DNA from 3 places in the Fundidesulfovibrio putealis DSM 16056 genome. Region 2 is predicted to be linked to each of the others. Evidence: predicted binding sites of a transcription regulator. Region 2 holds the regulator's gene; each other region holds the start of a gene.
What was found. The regulator sigma-54, encoded in region 2, starts transcription at its own class of promoters, with help from an activator protein. The targets are predictions, from matches to a motif close to CTGGCACGGNNNNTGCTT.

Region 1 (2,178 bases), on a different contig from region 2:
TGGTGCCGCCGGTGGAGACGAGCTCCACGCCGTTCGCATGCAGGAACGCCGCGAACTCGGCCAGGCCGGACTTGTCGGTAACGGAGAGAATAGCCCTGCGGATGGGCAAATGATCCATGGCTGCCTCGCTTGTTTTGCTCAGGCAGTGCCAAAATCGCCCACGCTTGGCAACCCGGAACAGCGCTCCCTCCCATGAACGTATTGGTTGATTCCCGGTCCGGCCGCCGGGAGCGCACCGGACCGGGAACCAATGGGGGAGGGGAGATCTGCGTGAAAATTGTTCCCCTGGGCTAGGCCGCCTTGGCGTCCAGGTGCTCCTTGAGCTCCACGGCGCAGCTGTGGGCCGGGTCGTGCTCCAGGATGCGGTTCAGCTGGGCCATGGCTTCCTCGTCGCGTCCGGCTGCCACCATGCATCCGGCCAGCGAGTAGCGGATCTCGTGCTTCAGGGGTTCGACGGCCAGGTAGGATTCCAGGTGCGGAATCACGTCCGGCAGACGTCCCATGGCATGGCCCAGGCGGATGATGCTGTAGAGCGCCACCATGTTCTCGGGGTTATACTCCAGGGCCTGCGAGAAGTGGTCGAAGGCCTTGTCGTGTTCGCCGCGCTCCATCTCGATCAGCGCCATGCCCGAGAGGGACTTGTCGCTGGCTTCGGCGTTGGCCGCCTTGCGGTAGAAGCCGAAGGCGTTGTCCAGGTCGCCCCGGTGCACGGCGATGGTCGCCAGGCCGAGGTACGGGTCCGGGTGGACTCCGTTGGAGTTCATGGCCTTGCTGTAGTACTCTTCAGCCTTGTCCAGGTCGCCCATGAACAGGTAGCATTCGCCCAGTTCCTTGTTGATTTCATAATCCAGATGGCCGCTCATTTCTGTCCCCTCCGGTGCGTGGACGCGCCTGCCAAAACCTTCTCCCGGGCCGGGCGTCCGTCATTCGCTTCCCTTGTCTGGGAGGACCGTCCTGGCCCTCCGCCTCCCCTTCCGCGCCAGCCCGTCAACCACGTCCCTCCCGGGGACCGACGAGCAGGCGAGTTGTGCTAAGCAAGGTGCGTGCCAAGTCCCGGTTCGGGCAATTTCCGCCGCCGGGGTGGCGTCGTGAAATGAAAAGCATCGGGCGTGCCAGGACCTTCGGAAAATCCGCAAAATGTTTGATTCCGGCTGGTTATCCGGTTGGAACGGGAGTTGCTAACGGAAGGACCGGGGCGGCCCCAGCCCGGTGGGACCCACCAGGCAAAAACAGCCGCCGCCCAAGGAGTTACGCCATGCCGGACATCTACGGAGCCAACGCGGACCTGCTCGCCAAGGTCATGGACCTGCGGCTCGAGCGTCAAAACCTCGTCGTGTCCAATTTGGCCAACATCAATATCCCTGGCTACAAGGCCCGCACCCTGGAATTCGAGAGCCAGCTCCAGCAGGCCGTGGGGGACGTGCAGTCGAAGAATTCGCTCACGCGCACCAGCGCGGAGCACATACCCTCGCACTTCGACGTCAACGGCTTCCAGGGCCGGGCAGTGAAGGAATTCAAGCCGCGCACCATCTACGGGGCGGACGCGGTGGACATGGATAAGGAAATGGCAACCATGGGCAAGAACTCGCTCATGTACAACGCACTGGTGACGGTGATGCAGAAGAACTTCGAAGGCATCAAGACCGTCATCGCGGAGGGAGGCAAGTAATCATGGACTTCATGACCGCACTCGACGTGGGCGGCTCGGCCCTCTCGGCCCAGCGCACCTATATGAACGTGATCGCCATGAACCTGGCCAACGCCAAGACCACGCGCACCGCCGACGGGCAAGGCCCTTACCAGCGCAAGTCCGTGGCCCTGGAATCCACGCCGGTCACGCCCTTCGGCAAGGCCATGAACGCGGCCCTGGGCGATGAGCTGCAAGGCGTGCGCGTGACGGGAATCGTCGCCGACGGCCGCCCGGCCAAGCAGGTCTTCGAACCCGGCCACCCCGATGCGGACCAGAACGGCTACGTTCAATATCCTGACATCAACGTGGTCGAGGAAATGACCAACATGATCCAGGCAACGCGCAGCTACGAAGCAAGCACCTCCACCATCACCACCATCAAGAGCATGTACAACAAGGCTCTTGAGATAGGCCGCTAGGAGACTCGCCATGGCCATAAGCCCCATCGCCATCAACGCCTACCGTTCCGCCATGGGCCAGTCCCAGCT
Region 2 (2,178 bases):
CGAGGTGGCGGTGATCAGCGGCCTGGGCAACATCCAGGCCGAACAGCGCTCGCGGGAACTCGGCATCCGTGAATTCCACGGCGGGCACTTGCGCAAGCTCCCCGTGCTCGAAAAGATCATGGCCGCCAAGTGCCTCGAGTTCTCCCAGGTGGCCTACATGGGCGACGACTGGCTGGACGCGCAGATAATGGCCCGCGTGGGCCTGCCCCTGGCCCCGGTCGACGCGCAGCCGGAAATTCTTCGCATTGCCGCCTGGATTTCCAAAAGGCCCGGCGGATGCGGCGCGGTGCGCGAAGCCATCCGCTTCATACTGCTGGCGCAGGGAAAACTCGATCGAATGTGGCGCGAATGGCGTGACTGATTCCCCCCAAGTCTTGCCACGTGCGAGCTTTTAGTGCATAACCGCGCAGGTTGAACGGGCGCGTCCGGCATTTTTCTTGCTAGCCGCCCAAATTCAAACAAAGGAACGCGCGCGCACGATGGCCCTCGAGCTCAGACAGCAACTTAAGCTTTCGCAGCAGCTGGTGATGACTCCCCAGCTCCAGCAGGCCATCAAGCTGTTGCAGCTTTCCCGGCTTGAGCTGATGGAGACCGTGCAGCAGGAGCTTCTGGAGAACCCGCTGCTGGAAGAGGTCGTGATCGAGGACGAGCGTCCCGCCCCGACCATGGCCGAGGAATCCCGCGCTCCCGACGCCACTCAGGAAGAGGGCGCCATGCAGCGCGAACTCCTGAAGACCGCCGAATGGGACGACTACATCGGCGACTTCGCCTCCACCTCGCGCCAGGCCACCGCCCGCGAATACGAGGCCCCGGAGGAGGGAATGTCTTTCGAGGCCCGTCTTGCCTCGAAAACCTCTCTGGACGGACACCTTTCCTGGCAGATCAACCTTTCCCCCTTCACTGCGGCCCAGCGCGTCATCGCTGCCTCAATCGTTGGCAATCTGGACGGTATGGGGTACCTGCAATCCACGGTGGAGGAAATCGCCGAGGACGCCCAGGCAAGCGTGCCCGAAGTGGAAGCGGTTCTTTACGCCCTGCAGCGCTTCGACCCTGTGGGCGTGGCGGCACGCACCCCGCAGGAGTGCCTGCTGGTGCAGCTGGAATTCTACGGCTACACCGATCCCGTGCTCATCGAGATCGTGCGTGAGCACCTGGAAGACCTGGAAAAGAAGCGCTACAAGCCTCTTGCCAAGAAGTTCAAGATCACCATGGAGGAGATCAAGGAGTACCTGGACATCATCCAGACTCTCGATCCGCTTCCCGGATCGCATTTCAGCTCCTCCGACCCGGTGTACGTCAGCCCCGACGCCTACGTGTACAAGTACGGCGACGACTTCGTCATCGTGCTGAACGAGGACGGCCTGCCCAAACTGCAACTATCGCCGTATTATTCAGGCGACATGTCCCGGGGCAGCGGCGGCAAGGACAAGGACTACTTCCAGGACAAGATGCGCTCTGCGCAGTGGCTCATGAAGAGCCTGTACCAGCGCCAGCGCACCTTGTTCAAGGTCCTGGAATCCATCGTGAAGTTCCAGCGGGATTTCTTCGAGGTGGGCGTTACCAAGCTAAAGCCCCTTATCCTCAAGGACGTTGCCGACGACATCGGCATGCACGAATCCACGGTGAGCCGCATTACCACGAGCAAGTACGTGGCCACCCCCCACGGCATTTACGAGCTCAAATTTTTCTTCAACTCCTCTTTGGAGTTGGACGACGGCACTTCCGTCGGTTCCGAATCGGTGAAGGCGCTCATCAAGCAGCTCATCTCCGGCGAGAACCACAAGAAGCCCGTCAGCGACGAGCAGATCGCGGACATCCTCAAGCAAAAATTGCAGGTCAACATTGCCCGCAGGACCGTGGCCAAGTATCGTATGGCCATGGGTATCGAGTCCTCGTCGAAGCGCAAGGCTGTATTGTAATCACACCGCATCCACCCGCGGACACACATCGGAGGAAGATATGAACATTGCTTTTCACTTCAAGAATTTTGAACCGTCCCCCGGCCTGCGCGAATACGCCAACAAGCGTTTCGACAAGCTGGCGAAATACATGCCTAATTCTGACAATGCCGAAGTGATCGTCACCCTGATGGTGGAGAAGACCCGCCAGATCGCCGACGTGATCATCGACGCCGACACGATCCACATCGCTGCCCACGAGCGCTCCGACGACATGTAC
Region 3 (2,178 bases), on a different contig from region 2:
GTCGTAGAGGCGCATCATATTTGCGCGAAAGTCGATGGCCAGGCAGAAGTCTGGCTTGAGGCCCACGCGCTCAAGCGCGGGCAGGGTCTGGAGCGCCGAGGCGTAGAGGGCGTGGCCTGGACGTTTTGCCAAAAGCGGGCCCATGTCCGCAAGGGACGGACCCGCGCCCAGGATCACCGCCGTGACGCCCTGGGCCATGCCTTTCATGGGCAGGAGGCTCCCGTTGTCCATGGCGTCCGCGTAGTTTTTGAGCTCGTTTCCGACCATGACCTCCTGCTTCAGGCGAAGCGTGGCCAGCTCAACGGAGAAGTTTTCCAGTTTGCCACGGGTGAGGTGGCTCAACTGGGCGTATTCCGGCCCGATCTGCTGCGAGGCAAGGTCGTTTCGCAGATGGATGTTGCCGTACACCAGATTGAGGTCCAGGCGCTGTATGGCGGCTTCCACCTGGTCGTGGCTGGGAACGATGAACCGCAGCTTGCCCGCCTCGATGAAGGGGCGGTAGTCGGTCTGGCCCAGGCAGGCCAGGAGCATGTCGGGGCGCGGCTCGATCACCAGCACCTTGTGGGTGTTGGGCGTGCCGGTGAGCACGTGGTTCAACCCATACCCCAGGTTCGCGCCGACGATGACCGTGGCGTCGCGCTCCGGCTGCTTCAGAACGCGCCATTCGTCGTAGAGTACCGGCAAGGGCGGGCACTTCTCGAAAACCCCGCCGCCGTCTTCCATGCGCCAGTCCAGAAGGCCCATGTGGTTGACGAAAACTCGCGAGAGCGCGCCCTCGATATCCTTGGCCGCGTGAGCCAGCCAGGTCGCCACCGGCTCCTTGCGGGCTGCCAGGGATTCCAGGTTGGCGGTGAGGTATTGGTGCAGGTTGATCATGGCGCATGGCTAGCAAATATCCTGCCAGATGCGCCTGCACGGACGACGGGTCGGAGGTTACTGATAATACGAAATATAATGAGGCCTGAGCTCGCGTTGTGTCCGCAAGGTCCGACCGGAGCGACAAAGATACGGCGCGTATCCGGCGCAAATCCGGCGCACATCGGGCCTGGCGTCAAAGTGGTGGCGGCAGGCGCAGAAAGGGCGGCCGGACCTTCACGGCACGGCCGCCCTTGACGGACGTAATCACTCGACTTGGTCACTACTCATGATGATGCGGGGAATCCCACGTGCTGCGGCATTGTCCCGGTCATGTCCGGCAGCCGGGCGGAAAGGCTTAATGAGCCAGCCGGTCTATGGCTGATTCGATCTGGCGTCCCAGCGGGGTCTGAAGGCTCAGCTGACGCTCCACGGCGGTGATGCCCTTGACCACGGTGGAGTGGCGGCGGTTGAAGCGGTCGCCGATGTCGTGCAGCGAAAGCTCGGTGTGCTGGCGGGCCAGGAAGAAGGCCGTGTTGCGGGCGATGACGTACTGGCGCTTGCGGCTTTTGGAGGTCAGGTGCTCGGCCTTGATGTCGTAGACCGAACAGACGTAGTCCACGATCTGGTCCAGGCCAAGGGAGGGCTGCTCCAGGTCGTAGTTCTGGAGGACGTCCCAGGCCATTTCCATGGAGATGGCCTGCCCCAGGATGCGGGCCTTGAGGGCCAGGTTCTGCAGGCAGGATTCCAGCTGGCGGATGTCGGTCCTGATGCGGTCGGCCAAAAGCCCCGCCACGTTGCCGGGCAGGAGCACCTGATGGCTGCGGGCCTTGCTCTCCAGGATGTTCAGGCGGGTTTTCAGGTCGGGGTGCTCGATGGTGGCCATGAACCCGGCGCACAGCCTGGAGGCCAGCTGGTTGTCCAGGCCGGTGAGCTCCTTGGGCAGGAAGGAGCTGGTGAACACCACGCGGCAGCCCCTGGACTGGAGCGCGGAGAGGGTGTTCAGCAGTTCGTCCTGAAGCTTCAGCTTGCCCTGGAAGAAGTGGATGTCCTCCAGGATGAGCACGTCCACGTTTTCGCGGAACTGGGCCTTGAAGCGCTCCATCTCGCGGGTCTTGATGGAGAGGATCAGGCGGGAGGAAAACTCTTCCGCCGTGAGGTAAGCAACTTTAGGGGGGGCGGAGTCCGACTCGGACAGGAAGTGGTTGCCCACGGCCTGGCTCAGGTGCGTCTTGCCCAGGCCCGGCCCGGCGCTGATGAAGAGCTGTCCGGCGGGCAGGGTCTCGCGGCACAGCCCCAGGGACGCCTCGTAGGCCAGGGCGT

Region 1: a site for sigma-54 is predicted at 1,164-1,181, ahead of flgB (flagellar basal body rod protein FlgB). Genes of this name have one in related genera too.
Region 3: a site for sigma-54 is predicted at 887-904, ahead of G453_RS0108520 (motility associated factor glycosyltransferase family protein). Genes of this name have one in related genera too.

The regions. Positions count from the first base shown of each region.
Region 1 is NZ_KE386885.1:439,605-441,782, forward strand. Features, by position in the region: gene G453_RS0118745 (IMP cyclohydrolase) at 1-118, opposite strand, end outside; gene G453_RS0118750 (tetratricopeptide repeat protein) at 291-863, opposite strand; gene flgB (flagellar basal body rod protein FlgB) at 1,256-1,669, shown strand; gene flgC (flagellar basal body rod protein FlgC) at 1,672-2,109, shown strand; gene fliE (flagellar hook-basal body complex protein FliE) at 2,120-2,178, shown strand, end outside.
Region 2 is NZ_AUBQ01000004.1:185,287-187,464, forward strand. Features, by position in the region: gene G453_RS0103780 (KdsC family phosphatase) at 1-361, shown strand, start outside; gene rpoN (RNA polymerase factor sigma-54) at 480-1,919, shown strand; gene hpf (ribosome hibernation-promoting factor, HPF/YfiA family) at 1,960-2,178, shown strand, end outside.
Region 3 is NZ_AUBQ01000006.1:254,858-257,035, forward strand. Features, by position in the region: gene G453_RS0108520 (motility associated factor glycosyltransferase family protein) at 1-876, opposite strand, end outside; gene G453_RS0108525 (chromosomal replication initiator protein DnaA) at 1,214-2,178, opposite strand, start outside.